Regions from separate parts of the Marinomonas dokdonensis genome, predicted to be linked through region 2. Evidence: predicted binding sites of a transcription regulator. Region 2 holds the regulator's gene; each other region holds the start of a gene.
The links. Region 2 encodes LexA, which represses DNA repair genes until DNA is damaged. Its sites were predicted from a motif close to TACTGTNTANNTANACAGTA; they were not measured.
Positions count from the first base shown of each region.

Region 1 (5,095 bases), on a different contig from region 2:
CAACATCAAAGATTTATTCTTCAGTTGGATAGCAAACAAACCTTATTAGTGGCCCACAATATTGACTTGGCGCCACGTATCAATCGCTTAGGGGTGGGAGACAAGGTGGCTTTTTATGGAGAGTATGAATGGAACAAACATGGCGGTGTGCTGCACTGGACCCATAAAGATCCAAGAGGCAAGCACCCCCATGGTTGGTTACGCCATAAAGGACGACAGTATGACTAATTTCTAAAACGTAGATTCTCTGGGCTGAGCTGGTCAATGGAGGTTTTGCCCATCAGCTTCATGTCACGCTCTAGCTCTGCTTTCATTAGACCTAACGCTCGCTCTACACCGGGTTGTCCGGCGGCTGCCAGTGGGTAAAGGTACATACGACCAATGCCGACCGCTTTCGCGCCGAGAGATAAAGCTTTTAGGACATGGGTGCCACGCTGTACGCCACTGTCAAAAATAACGTCTATTTCATCGCCCACCTCATCAACGATTTCCGCCAGTTGATCAAAAGAGCTACGCGAGCCATCGAGCTGGCGGCCGCCATGATTGGAAATGATAATGCCGGTACAGCCGATTTCGACGGCGCGGCGCGCATCTTCACGGCTCATAACGCCTTTTAGACAAAACTGACCATCCCAGAATTTCACCATTTCAGCGACATCATCCCAGTTCATGGAAGGGTCGAGCATGTTGGTAAAGTAGTCACCTATCGAGGTGGCGCCACTGCCCATATTGATGTGTTCATCAAGCTGGGGGAGGCGGAATTTCTCGTGAGTCACATAGTTGATGCCCCACATGGGTTTCAGTACAAATTGCAGCATGCCCCCAAGCGTTAGGCGAAAGGGGATGGAAAAACCTGTGCGCAGATCACGTTCACGGTTACCACCGGTAATGGAGTCCACCGTGAGCATCATAACCTGTACACCAGCATCTTTGGCGCGCTGCATCATGGCACGGTTTAGGTCACGATCTTTGTGAAAGTAAAACTGGTAAACCTGTGGGGTATTGGTCTGCTTGGCGATCTCTTCCATGCTGACGGTACCAAGGGAGGAGACGCCAAACATGGTGCCGTATTTTTCCGCCGCACCTGCCACGGCTCTTTCACCTTCATGGTGAAATAAGCGTTGTAGTGCCGTTGGCGAGCAATATATTGGCAGATCCAGCTTTTGTCCCATGACGGTCACAGACAAATCCACGTCTTGTACGCCTGTTAATACACTGGGCACCAGATCACAGCTCTCAAAAGCCTGTGTATTACGGCGATAGGTGCTTTCATCATCAGAGCCACCATCTATGTAATTGAAGATGGGGCTTGGCAAGCGTTTCTTGGCAAGGGTGCGAAAATCATGAAAATTATGACAATCTTTAAGACGCATCAACAGACTCCTTTTACTAATCCTAAGCACACTATAGCGACAAGTTGATTTATAATAAATACGACATAAACTAATAAACTATTTCCCAAAGCGACGTAATAATATGAATGCCAGTGATTTGTCATTGTTTGTCCGAGTAGCGGAGCAAGGCTCTTTTAATAAGGCGGCTAAGCTGGTGGGTTTATCGACCCCCGCTCTAAGTAAACGTATCAGTAAGCTAGAGCAAGACTTAGGGGTGCAACTTATTCACCGCACCACCCGGCGCCTAAATTTAACAGAAGCGGGGGAAAGTCTTTATGTGTCAGGTAAAAACATTGATGGCCAAGTCAGTGATGCCATTGCCAATGTATCGGCGTTTCGGTATGGCTTAAGCGGCACCATAAAAATGTCGGTACCGACGATTTCGGGTGAGTTGTTGCTGGCCGAAGCAATAGCAGAGTTTTGTCAGCGGCACCCTAATATCAAAGTGGACATGCGCTTGGAAAATGACTTTGTCGATCTGGTGGGTGAGGGTCTAGACTTAGCCATTCGAACTGGTATTTTGGAAGACTCCAGTTTAATTGCCCAGCCCTTGATCGAATCCAGCTGGGTGGTATGTTGCTCGCCACAATATCTTAACCAGCACGGCTCGCCAGAAAACCTAGAAGCGCTAAAACAGCACAACTGTCTGGCTTATACCTACCAAGCCAAAGGCTCATTCGATTGGCGCTTTCATCATCAAGGGGAAGAAAAAAGTGTTCGTATCGATGGCAACTTTGCCACCAATAATGCCCAAGCGTTACGTAAGGCGGCTTTGGCTGGTTTCGGTATTGTTTACGTACCGAAATGTTGCGTGTATGAGGATTTACAGCAGGGCACTTTGATCAGTTTATTGCCTGACTATCAGCCAAGACGTTTAGGGGTCTATGCTCTTTACCCTTACACCAAGTACCTTCCTGAAAAGCTGCGTTTATTAATTGATCATATAAAAAATAGCTACCAAGAGAAGAAAGCTTACTTTTAGAGCGCGGAATAAAATACAAAAATGTGATGGAAATAAATAACTTAGGGTGAAAATTGTGTGTTTGTTACTATGCTATTTCGACAATATTAAGTTTTAATGACAATTTTACCTAATCTGTTTCCCCCTGCTGCAAGATGATTTATGGTGGTTGTCTCGCTTTTGCGAGGTCATACATTTTTATAACAATAAGGAGTCCAACGTGGCTAAGAAAGATCTTAAAGCAGTTAAGAAAGAGCTAAAAAAAGAAATCGCAGCACGTAAAGAAAAAGTTGTTAAGCAAAAAGCTAAAATCGCTAAGTTGAAAAAAGCCCTTAAAAAAGCGGCTTAATCATCTAGGTGATGTAGATTTGTGGGGTCTCGGCCCCGCAGATACATGGCTGTTCTAGAGCGAATCCGTTATCATGCCTCCCTTAGCAAGAGGAATTATCCAGCTTGCCACCTACCCTCTAGGATACCAATGAAAAAAACATTCACACTGTCTCACCCAAAAATTGCCTACCCACGTTTGATCGAAGCCGCGAAAGCTGATATCCGCAAGTACCTAAAGCGCGAACGCAACAAGCGTCTGCCTGAATATGCCGATTATTGGGGTTTTGATTGCAAGTTTGGTGAGCGTGAAGAAGGCGCAGAAGTACTTCATGTGGCGCAAATTAATGACAAAATCAGCTTTGCTGAAAGCCAGCAATGGGCAAGCTTTTATGTGGAAATCATTGCCACACCTGCCCAGCGTCAGCCTCGTCCTGCGAGTGAAGAAGATGACGCTTCAGAGTCTGAAGCGCCACAAGACTAAAACTCGTTCAGCGCTAGGCGGCATCCTCTGTGTCGAATGATGTATCATCGCTAAAGCCTGTGCTGCTGTCCTCTTCGTAGAGAGCATCTTCATCTGGCTCAATCACAATGTCTTCCAAGGTTTTGCGTTGTGATTCATCGGCTAACTCAAGCTGCGGCGATTTTTTCGGTGCAGCTTTTTTGGTTTTGGTAGAGGATTTCTTCTTACTGCCTAGTGCTTCCAGTAATGGCTCTTTCTGTTCGGCTAGGAACATAGCAAGGGCTTCCGTCTGCTTAGGTTCAGTAATGAGTTCGCTACCTTCTAACAGGTCATACAGGGCATCTGCCGTGTCTAAGAGTTTGTCATAGGCATCGGCTTCAGCTTTCGACGTAAAGGTCATTTTTTCGATTCCATCACGTTCTACAACGTATTTAATAACGACTGGCATGGTCCACCTCGTGGAAAAATAATACTGTACAAATATACAGTATTATTTTTTGCCTTGTCTAGTGCTTTTATTTGTTGATTGCCTCAATGATTGGTAAAGTGGCGGGCTAAATTCGTAGCTTATTCATGGAAAAGTTTTGCATGGTTATTGATCTGTCCCAAATCGATTTCTCCATTTTAACGGACAATATTGAAATCACTCTTACTCTGAGTTGGATTGTCTTGTCCTATATTATTCGTCGTTATACGAAGCGGGTCATTCGTCAGCATCCTAAATTTGAGCACGACAAAAAACGCCAGCGCATCAATGCCGTGGATAACCTGTTTAATCTATTGTTGGTGGTCGGTTTTGTTTTAATCTGGGCCTCAGAATTACAAAATATTGCCATTTCTATTGCCGCCTTCATGGTGGCGTTAGTGATTGCCACGAAAGAGTTTCTCGCTTGTATCGTCGGAGCGTTTTATCGTGCTAGCACGCGTCCGTATCAAGTGGGGGACTGGGTGCGCATCGCCAACTATGAAGGGGAAGTGACCGACAGCGATTGGCTTTCTACGACACTTTTTGAAGTAGATTTGAAAGGCGGCAGTTATGGTTATACGGGGCGTACCACTGTGGTGCCAAACAGCTTGCTATTGACCCATACGGTACAAAACTTAAATTATATGCGCCGTTATGTGACCCATACCTTTTCGATTTCTAGACTGTCGGATGAAGTGAATTTGTTTATGATTAAGGATCAAATCCTGGGCAAAATTCGTGAATACAGCGAACACTTTCATGAAGTGGCCATTCGTTATAACAGCCTAATCGAAAAGCGTTTGGACATTAATATTTCTGGCCCTGAGCCAAGGGTACGAATCACCACCACCCCAGAAGGTTACAATGTATTTACCGTATCTTTGTTTTGTCCAACCAATGAAGTGGTGGATATCGAGCAAAAAGTGACGGAAGACTTTATGCGTTTTTGGTATGAAATGCGTGGTCAGTCTTAGGCTGATCTTAAGGAGAAGGTTATGAGTTTTCCCCGCTTTGGGTTTTTGTTAGCCGTATTGGTGTCATCTTTGGCGATTTCAGGCTGCAACAGTTTTCGCATCAGTGAAACGGAATTAAATGAAGAGGTGGCTAAGCAATTGGCTAACCCGCAGACCAATCAGATTGAAGTCTTGCTGGATGGCCACACGCTAAACCTTGAGCTCTTGGTAAAGTCTGCCAGCATTGATCTTACGGATCGCGATGGTGGCTTAGTCATGGTGGACATGGTGTCTGATATGAAGGGGCGCTTAAAGGCTTTCGGACAAGAGTTTGAAATTACCACTCAGTTGTTACCATCGTTTGAATCTGGGGTTCGTATCGAAGAAGACCGCTTGTATTTAGTCGCTCCGAAAGTGACCAATATTCAGGTGCAAGGGGCGAGCTTCAGCGAGAACATGTTGCGCTCGGTTCTGGGCTCGTTACACGGTGACTTTGAAAAAGCCCTTGCCCAGTATTTCGATCAGCACCCG
Region 1 covers NZ_JBRAND010000001.1:774,604-779,698, reverse strand. Annotated here, with positions in the region: gene ACUM5Y_RS03670 (DUF3465 domain-containing protein) at 1-228, shown strand, start outside; gene ACUM5Y_RS03665 (alpha-hydroxy acid oxidase) at 225-1,373, opposite strand; gene ACUM5Y_RS03660 (LysR family transcriptional regulator) at 1,477-2,376, shown strand; gene ACUM5Y_RS03655 (hypothetical protein) at 2,576-2,704, shown strand; gene ACUM5Y_RS03650 (DUF6172 family protein) at 2,834-3,166, shown strand; gene ACUM5Y_RS03645 (YebG family protein) at 3,180-3,593, opposite strand; gene ACUM5Y_RS03640 (mechanosensitive ion channel family protein) at 3,734-4,585, shown strand; gene ACUM5Y_RS03635 (DUF1439 domain-containing protein) at 4,607-5,095, shown strand, end outside.
Region 1: ACUM5Y_RS03645 (YebG family protein) is a predicted target of LexA. The motif match lies at 3,616-3,635, and genes of this name have one in related genera.

Region 2 (5,095 bases):
ACGAGTTTAAAGCCAAAGGCCGTATTCTACGCTTCGATGGTTATACTCGTGCCATGCAAACAGTTGTGAAAAAAGGTGAAGATAATATCTTACCGGATGTGGCGAAAGGAGAGTCCTTAAGCCTTAACCAACTATTGCCAGAGCAGCACTTTACTAAGCCTATTGCCCGCTTTAGTGAAGCAAGTTTGGTAAAAGAACTTGAAAAACGTGGTATTGGCCGACCATCCACTTATGCGTCAATTATTTCAACAATCCAAGATCGTGGTTACGTGCGGGTAGAAAACCGTCGTTTCTATGCCGAAAAGATGGGTGACATAGTTACCGAACGTTTGGTGGATAGTTTTCATTCTTTGATGAATTTCAGCTTTACCGCACAGATGGAAGAGCAACTGGATGAAATAGCAGAAGGCCGTGAGAACTGGATTAAAGCTCTAAATGCTTTCTATCATGATTTCAGTGGCGTTTTAGCTAAAGCGGAAGACCCTGAGCAGGGTATGATGTTAAACGAGCCGACACCGACCGATGTGGCTTGTCCTACTTGCTCTCGTCCAATGCAAATTCGTACTGCCAGTACCGGTGTGTTCATGTCTTGTTCTGGTTATGCTTTGCCACCAAAAGAACGTTGTAAAGCCACCATCAACCTAGTTCGTGGTGACGAAGCTGTTGCTGTGGATGATGAAGAAGGTGAGTCTAAAGCGCTTATCAATAAGCGTCGTTGCAGCATTTGTGGCTCCGCCATGGACAGCTACTTGATGGACGAGAAGCGCAAGCTTCATGTATGTGGCAATAACCCATCGTGTTCTGGTTATGAAGTTGAGTCCGGCACTTTTAAAATAAAAGGCTATGACGGTCCTTTATTGGAATGTGATAAATGTGGCTCGGACATGCAGTTAAAAACAGGGCGTTTTGGTAAATACTTTGGTTGTACCAACGAAACCTGTAAAAACACTCGTAAGTTGCTTCGTAATGGTGAAGCAGCGCCGCCAAAAATGGACCCTGTACCCATGCCGGATCTGGCTTGTCTTAAGGTTGAAGACCATTATGTATTGCGTGATGGGGCGACCGGTTTGTTCTTGGCTGCCAGTCAATTCCCTCGTAAGCGAGAGACACGTGCGCCGCTAGTGAGTGAGCTGTTACCTTATATGGAGCAGATTGATCCTAAGTATCATTTCTTCCGTACCGCGCCTGTTGCTGACTCCGAAGGTCGACCAACGATTATTCGTTACAGTCGTAAAACCAAAGAGCAGTATGTGATGACAGAAGAAGAAGGCAAGCCTACTGGTTGGAAAGCCTTCTATGTTGGTACTAAGTGGGTCATCGAAGAGGGTAAGAAAAAGAAATGACAGGGGCGAGTATCGCAAGCGCGACCAACCAAAAATTAGACGCAGCCCGTCGGTTGATACAACAAAGCCAAGCCTGCAATGAGCATTGGTTATGTGCTGGGCTGGAAAGCTCGGCCATCTTTCAATTGCGCAGTGCGTTGAATGGTTTGTTGCAAGAAGTCCGTACCGCCTATGGCTTGTCATTTTCTTGGGATGTGACAAATTTATTGGAGCAAGCCGCGCAAAAGGGCTTGGTCATTCCAGTATTGTCTGAGCTTGGGGATTTGCTTGCTCAGCCGCAGTCTTGGTGCTCACAACTACAACAAGCTTATTTGGTTGAGTTCGAATGCCGAACGTCTACCGTGGCGGTGGTTGGTGAGGATTTGATTGGTAAAGGTGGTGATGAAGGTGCGTCTGTTGGCTTCTATTTATCAAAACTGGTTGAATTAGTGTTACGTTTTAGAGAAGAGTCATCAGAGTATTAAAATGAAAGAGTCCTATTTAGAAATTGTTGAGTTAGATAATGGTGACATTGTGTTACGTCCTGCCAGTGAAGATGGCGAAGAAACTGAGCCATTAGCGACGTTACAAATTTCTGACGATACCAAGTCCTACCTGAAAGAGCGTTATTTTGAATTAGCGAAGTGTATGTTTCATGCCGGCATAGACTTTGTGTATTCTGATGAGCAAACTTTTGGTGAAGAAACCGAGTCTTTAGAAGGGGGTGATATGCGCCCGAAGATTCTTCACTAGAGAAAATACAACAATAAAAAAGGTGAAGTCTTAGCTTCACCTTTTTTATTGTCTATTGCTTAGGTTCTTATAAACCCTGACGAATGACACCAACGGAGAGGCCTTCAATGGCAAACTCTTCGCTTTCAAGATCAACTATGATGTCATTAAACTCTTCGTTTTCAGGGATTAGCCTTACTTTACTGCCTTTTTGCTCAAAGCGTTTTACAGTAACTTCATCGCCAATCCGAGCGACGACGATTTGACCATTACGTACAGCAGTGGTTTTATGAACGGCTAATAAATCGCCCTCCATAATGCCAATGTTTTTCATGCTGGTACCGGTTACAGACAGAAAATAGTCTGCTTTAGGAGAGAACATGGCAGCAGGAATATTGACGTGTGAATCAATGTTTTCCTGGGCTAGCACAGGGTAACCAGCGGCGACTTTGCCGATAACGGGTAAGCCGAGCTCGTCGGTTTCTTCGTTGGCGGCTTGTTCGATTAAACGAATGCCACGGGACGCACCAGACAGCATTTCGATCGCGCCTTTTTTCGCCAAGGCCTTAAGATGTTCCTCGGCGGCATTAGGGGATTTAAAGCCCAATCGCCTAGCGATCTCTGCTCGTGTTGGTGGGAAACCTGTTTCATTAATAAATTCGCGAATGGTTTCTAGTACGTCAGATTGTCTTTTGGTTAATTTAATCATAGGTCATCTGGTTGTTTATACAGTAACTGTTATTATATACAGCATTATCCACGATACTCAATAAATTAAATGCTTTCAGACGAACTTAAAAAACAAATTCAGCAAGCTTACCGTGATTCCCTTGACGCTAAGTCCCATAAGCCAAGGGTAGGTCAGCGCCAAATGATCGGTGCTATCGCTCGTACATTGGGGAATATTCGCCAAGACAGCGAAGGGAATCGCTTGGAAGAAAAGCATGTGGCCGTGATTGAGGCGGGGACGGGTACAGGTAAAACCTTATCCTATTGTCTGGCGGCGATTCCGATTGCTAAGGCTAAAGGGTTAAAGTTGGTGATCTCGACTGCCACGGTGGCCTTGCAAGAGCAGATACTTCATAAAGAGCTGCCAAATTTATTGGAGCATACGGATTTTGCCTTTAAATATACCTTGGCCAAAGGTCGGGGGCGCTATCTTTGTTTGAATAACCTAGAAGGTTATTTGAGTACCGAAGAGCAAGCCATGGATGATATGTTTGCGGGTTTGTTTGAGCAGCACTTGCAGTCTGACGATGTCAATACTGTGCTTTATCAAGAAATGGATACTGCCATATCTGCCGGGGAATGGGATGGCGACAAAGATAATTGGTCTGGGATCATACGTGAACAAGATTGGCGTCGCTTAACGACGGATCATCAGCAGTGTACGAATCGAAATTGTGCTAATTACTCAGCTTGTCCGTTTTTTAAGGCTAGGGCTGAAATTGAAGTAGCAGATGTGATTGTTGCTAACCATGATTTGGTGTTAGCGGATCTATCTTTGGGTGGTGGTGCTATTCTAAGTGCCCCGAAAGAAACCATCTATGTATTCGATGAGGGTCACCATTTGCCCGATAAGGCCATCGGTCATTTCCGCCATGAGGTGCGTTTACAGCAGAGTATTTCTTGGTTGCGTCAGCTGGAAAAAAACCTTGTCAATCTTAAGCAAGAGTTAACGGATGATGTGAGTTTGACTGGGCAACTCTTGTTGAAAATCCCGCAACAGATTCAATCCATTACCAACTTTATTCAATACGCTCAACAAGGCCTAGCCCCGTATATTCAGGGCTTGGGGTTAGACCAAGATAACAACCAACATAGATTTGAGTTTGGCGTGGTGCCAGATGAATTACGTCAGCTGGCTTACAGCTTACAAACTTCTTATCAAAAGTTATTTAATAACATTGAAAGTATTCAGGATGAGTGTAAGAAAACCAAACAAAATGAAGGTATGGGAATTACCCCTGAAACGGCTGAAACATGGCAGCCGATTCTAGGGGTGATCCTAGGGCGCCTTGAGCAGTGTGTTGAGTTATGGCGCCTGTATTCAAGTTTAGATGATCTAAATTACCCCCCTAATGCCCGATGGTTGTTATTGACAGGTCAGGGTATGGAGCAAGATATTGAGTTAGGTGGCTCACCCATATTGGCGGCTAATACCCTAAGGCAGCAGTTATGGGACAAATGCTTTGGTGCTGTGGTCACATCGGCCACCTTAACCGCCCTCAATCAATTTCATCGTTTTAATATGCGTTCTGGTGTACCCAAAGAGAGTGAATACCTGCGTGTGATCAGCCCTTTTGATTTCAACGGTAAAGGTAAATTAGTGGTTCCTGATATGGCCAACGAACCTAATCGGGCTGACCTTCATACCGGTGAGATCATTGAATATCTAAATGACAAGGTTGACCCACAAAAAGCCAGTTTAGTCTTGTTCTCGTCCCGTAAACAGATGGAAGAAGTGGCGCAATCTGTTAATGCAGGTTTGCAGGAAATACTGCTGATTCAAGGTGAGCAGTCTAAACGCGTTATTTTGGATTCCCATAAAGCCAAAATAGATGAGGGCAAGGGTAGCCTATTATTTGGTCTGGCAAGTTTTGCTGAGGGGGTCGATCTTCCTGGGGATTACCTAACCTGTGTTTACATAGCAAAGATACCCTTTGCCGTGCCAGATGACCCAGTAGAAGCCACTTTAGCGGAATGGATACAGAAACGTGGCGGCAATCCCTTTATGGAAATCACCATTCCTGATGCTTCGTTGCGGCTGGTACAGGCCACTGGGCGCTTATTAAGAAGTGAAACTGACAGTGGTGAAATACACATATTAGACAAACGTTTGAAAACCAAGCGATATGGCTCCCAGTTAATCAACAGTCTGCCTCCGTACCGTTATGAATAGAAGACTAAGTAAGCAGAAGAAAGGGTGATAAACGCCACTCAATTAGGTACACTTCACTCAAAGAAACATTAATTTCACTCGATTAAAGAAGCAAAGATTCCAATATGGAAAACCAAACTCAAGACGCATCACCTGAAAG
Region 2 covers NZ_JBRAND010000004.1:193,810-198,904, forward strand. Annotated here, with positions in the region: gene topA (type I DNA topoisomerase) at 1-1,343, shown strand, start outside; gene ACUM5Y_RS11700 (DUF6586 family protein) at 1,340-1,807, shown strand; gene ACUM5Y_RS11705 (hypothetical protein) at 1,809-2,075, shown strand; gene lexA (transcriptional repressor LexA) at 2,143-2,763, opposite strand; gene dinG (ATP-dependent DNA helicase DinG) at 2,833-4,956, shown strand; gene ACUM5Y_RS11720 (DEAD/DEAH box helicase) at 5,061-5,095, shown strand, end outside.

Region 3 (5,095 bases), on a different contig from region 2:
CCCTGTCCGCCATCGTAACCGCCTTGTTGGCCGCCGTTGTTATCACCACGTCCGTCTAGTAGTTGCATTTCGTTGGCAACGATTTCTGTGGTGTAACGTTTGATGCCGTCTTTTTCCCACTCACGAGTACGCAAAGAGCCTTCTACGTAGACTTTGGAACCTTTTTTGATGTAATCACCAGCGATCTGTCCTAGGCGGAAGTTACCACGGTCCATGAAGGCCACTCGGTGCCATTCTGTACGTTCTTGCATTTGACCGGTTTGCTTGTCGCGCCAGCTTTCTGTTGTCGCCAAGTTAACGTTTGCAACGGCTGCACCCGATGGCATGAAGCGTACTTCTGCATCGTTGCCTGCGTTACCAATTAAGATGACTTTATTTATTCCACGTGCCATGACGTTGTTCTCCAACTATAAATAGATATTGTCTGTTAAAGATTTATTTGCGGAGCAATCTGTCGCAAAGCGTCTTTGTCTAATAATTTCTTGTCTACTTTCAAATAGGCGGTTTGCTCATCTGAAAAAATCTGCATATCTTCCACTCCTTGGACTTGAGCAAGTTTTGCGCTGAGTTCGCTGACTGCCTGGTCGTTTGTCTCCGTTAGGCTAAACGCTAAGCTGCTCAGTTGTTTTGGCGGTGTCTGCCAGTAACAAGCGAGCGTCCAAACCAATAACACGCCACCTACTGCCCAAAAAACGGCACTCGATGAATAATACTGTAATAGCCAACCACCACATAAACCACCAATAAAGGAGCCCATAAATTGGTGTGTGGAAAACACGCCCATGGCGGTACCTCGGTAGCCGACTGGTGCGAGTTTACTGATGAGTGATGGCAAGGTCGCTTCGAGGGTATTAAAGCCAATAAAGTATAGCCACAATAATAGCCCAAATATCCAAATCTGTGGTGCCCACTGTAGTAGCAAGGCGCTGAAACCTAGCATGGCCACTACAAAAATAAGCACGCCTTTCATTTTGCCTTTTGTCTCGGCAATAATGACCAATGGTACCATACCCACAAAGGCAAAACCCATGACTGCCAGATATAACCAGCTATGTTGTGCCAAGGGTAAATCAAACTGATTAATTAATAGGTTTGGAATGGTTAAAAACAAGGCGGTTAGGCTGCCGTGCAGTAATAATACGCTGATGTTCAAAAAGCGCAGTTGGCCGTCTTTAAGCACACGCCCTAGGGCGACTAAGCTTGGCGTGGTGTCTCGGCGAAAGGTATGTTGCACTATGTTTGGTACAGCGAAGACGATTAAGCCAATGCCCAATAACGAGAAGAAGAAGGATAGGTAAAACAGCCCCGCCAGTCCGACTAGGTCAAACAACCATGGTCCCAGCACCAAGGACAACATAAAAGAGGCACCAATGCTTATGCCGACGGTCGCCATGGCTTTGGTACGGTTTTGCTCGCGGGTCACATCACTTAATAAGGCCATTAGGGTGCTGGCAATGGCACCTGCCCCTTGCACGGCACGACCGATAATTAATACCATGATATCGTTAGCGTTGGCACAAATCAGGCTACCTAGTGCAAACAGTAATAAGCCGATGATAATGACGCGTTTACGGCCTATTTTATCGGACCACATGCCCATGGGAATTTGTAGGAATGCTTGGGTAAAACCATAGATGCCGATGGCCATGCCTATCATCGCTGCGTCGGCACCGTTTATGCCATCTGCGGCCACACTTATCACTGGCATGATAAGGAATAATCCTAGCATTCTGAATAGGTAGATCAGCGCTAATGCAAGTACAGAGCGACGTTCGAGAGCATCCATAAGGAAAATATAACCAACCAGCTAAAGGGTTAAGACAGAAATATGTCAATTTTACAAAAAATACCGTTGAAGCTCCATTTCAACTACTGTAAAAATAGACAGTAATTTCATTAACTAACAAAACATTTACTGTTAGCTAACTTCACATTGGAGACACATGGATACCATTACTATACGCGGGGCCCGCACCCACAACCTAAAAAATGTGGACCTAGACATACCTCGCGATAAGTTAGTCGTGATTACCGGCTTGTCAGGATCGGGCAAGTCTTCCCTCGCCTTCGATACGTTATACGCCGAAGGCCAACGCCGTTATGTTGAATCTTTATCAACTTACGCTCGCCAGTTTTTATCCATGATGGAAAAACCCGATATTGATCATATCGAGGGGTTATCGCCCGCTATCTCTATTGAGCAGAAGTCGACGTCACACAACCCTCGTTCTACGGTCGGTACCATCACCGAAATCTACGACTATTTGCGTTTGTTATTTGCTCGTGCAGGCCAGCCAAGATGTCCTGACCACGGCGAACCACTTGAAGCGCAGACCATATCACAAATGGTCGATAAGATAATCTCCCTGCCAGAAGAAAGCAAAATGATGCTGTTGGCACCGATCGTTAAAGATCGAAAAGGTGAGCACTTACACACTATCAATGACTTGCTATCAAAAGGCTTTATCCGTGCTCGTATCGACGGCATAGTGGTTGACTTGGACGATGCTCCTGCATTGGAAAAGAACAAAAAGCACACCATTGAGGTAGTCGTCGACCGCTTTAAGGTGCGCTCAGATTTACAGCTACGCTTGGCGGAATCTTTCGAGACGTGTTTAGGCTTGTCCGACGGTATTGCCAAAGTGATCAATATGGACGACGAAGACGACGTGCATATTTTTTCCAGCAAGTTTGCCTGTCCTGTTTGTGGCTACAGCCTAACCGAGTTGGAACCTAGACTCTTCTCCTTCAACAACCCCAATGGTGCGTGTCAGACCTGTGATGGCCTTGGTACTCATCAAATGTTCGACCAAGAACGTATTATCCAAGACGATACGCTGACGCTTGCTGAAGGCGCGATTCGTGGTTGGGGACGTCGTAGTATTTATTACTACCAACAGTTGAGCGCTCTTGCCCAGCATTATGGCTTTGATATTGAAGCGCCTTTCAAAGACATTCCGGCAGAATTTCAAAAGAGCATTTTGCATGGTTCTGGCAAAGACAAAATAGAGTTCATGTACATTAATGAGCGGGGCGACAAGATGACCCGCTCCCATGTGTTTGAAGGGGTCATTCCGAATTTGCAGCGTCGCTACCATGAAACCGAATCTGACTCGGTACGCGATGACTTGTCCCAATATATTAGTACTCGCGCTTGTCCTGATTGTCATGGTTCCCGCTTGAACCGTTCAGCACGCAACGTCTTCATTGCTGAGCAAACCTTACCCGAGATTGTCACCTACCCTATTGCCGAATGTTTGAAGTATTTTGAAACGTTAGAACTGGCTGGGGCACGAGGCGAAATCGCTTCTAAGATTCTGAAAGAAATACGCGATCGCCTAACCTTCTTGGTCAACGTAGGTTTGGATTATCTCACTCTAGACCGTAAAGCCGACTCTTTGTCTGGTGGTGAAGCGCAACGTATTCGACTTGCCAGCCAAATTGGTGCGGGTCTAGTAGGCGTTATGTACATATTAGACGAGCCTTCCATTGGCTTACACCAGCGAGACAACGAACGCCTAATCGCCACACTGACACGCTTGCGTGACTTGGGTAATACGGTGATTGTGGTGGAGCACGATGAAGATGCCATTCGCATTGCCGACCATGTGGTGGATATCGGCCCTGGGGCAGGTGTACATGGCGGTCAGATCATTGCGAGCGGTACACCAGAAGACATTATGGATTGTCCTGAATCAGTCACTGGTCAGTTTTTGACGGGTAAACGTAAGATAGACATTCCAGCACTTCGTCATCAAGCCAAAAACAAGCAGTCTCTGAGCTTGATTGGGGCAAAAGGTAATAACCTAAACGACGTGACCTTAAATATCCCTGTCGGCGTAATGACCTGTGTAACAGGGGTATCTGGTTCGGGTAAATCCACCTTGATCAACGGCACTCTTTACCCACTGGCGGCCACAGCACTTAATGGGGCAACTACGTTAAAAGCAGCACCTCATGAACATATCGAGGGCTTAGATTTATTTGATAAGTGTGTGGACATAGACCAAAGCCCAATCGGTCGTACACCACGTTCAAACCCTGCTACCTACACGGGTATTTTTACGCCCATGCGTGAACTGTTCTCCGCGACTCAAGAAGCCAGATCTCGTGGTTATAAACCTGGGCGTTTTAGTTTTAACGTCAAAGGCGGGCGCTGTGAAGCCTGCCAAGGTGACGGTGTTATCAAGGTAGAAATGCATTTCCTACCGGATGTGTATGTGCCGTGTGATGTCTGTAAGGGGAAACGCTACAATCGTGAAACGCTAGAAATACAGTACAAGGGCAAGAATATTCACGAGTGTTTGGATATGACCATCGAAGATGCACGAGAATTCTTCGATCCTGTGCCTAGCATTGCTCGTAAGCTGCAAACTCTAATCGATGTTGGCCTAGGCTATATTCGCCTTGGACAAGCCGCTACGACCCTCTCAGGCGGTGAAGCGCAAAGGGTAAAACTGGCCAAAGAGCTTTCCAAACGAGATACAGGCAGCACTTTGTACATATTGGATGAGCCGACCACAGGTTTGCACTTCTCGGATATTGAGCAGTTACTAAAAGTTCTGCATCGTCTACGAGATCATGGCAATACCGTGGTGGTTATCGAGCATAATCTTGATGTGATCAAAACGGCGGATTGGATTGTAGACCTTGGGCCAGAAGGCGGTAGCGGTGGTGGTTACATTATTGCGGAAGGCACGCCTGAGAAGATCGCTGAGACAGAAGGTTCCCATACCGGACGCTTCTTAAAGACCATGCTTAACTAACCGCTAAGCGAACCCATAATCCCTTTGCAAAAATGTGAAGGGATTTTTTTTACTAAAAATTCTAGGAAAGAAGCTGGAGCTGGAACACTAAAATTTAGGCACAAAAAAAGCCGAGCTGTAATAAGCTCGGCTTTTTTGTTACTTGCTGATATTACTCAGCGGCTTCAGCAACTGGTCGATCGACCAATTCAACGTAAGCCATAGGGGCGTTGTCACCTGCGCGGAAGCCACATTTAAGAATGCGAACATAACCACCAGGACGAGCTTGGTAACGAGGACCAAGTTCAGAGAACAATTTACCTACTGCATCTTTGCTACGAGTACGAGCA
Region 3 covers NZ_JBRAND010000007.1:34,113-39,207, forward strand. Annotated here, with positions in the region: gene ssb (single-stranded DNA-binding protein) at 1-392, opposite strand, end outside; gene ACUM5Y_RS14785 (MFS transporter) at 428-1,786, opposite strand; gene uvrA (excinuclease ABC subunit UvrA) at 1,944-4,766, shown strand; gene rplQ (50S ribosomal protein L17) at 4,918-5,095, opposite strand, start outside.
Region 3: uvrA (excinuclease ABC subunit UvrA) is a predicted target of LexA. The motif match lies at 1,871-1,890, and genes of this name have one in related genera.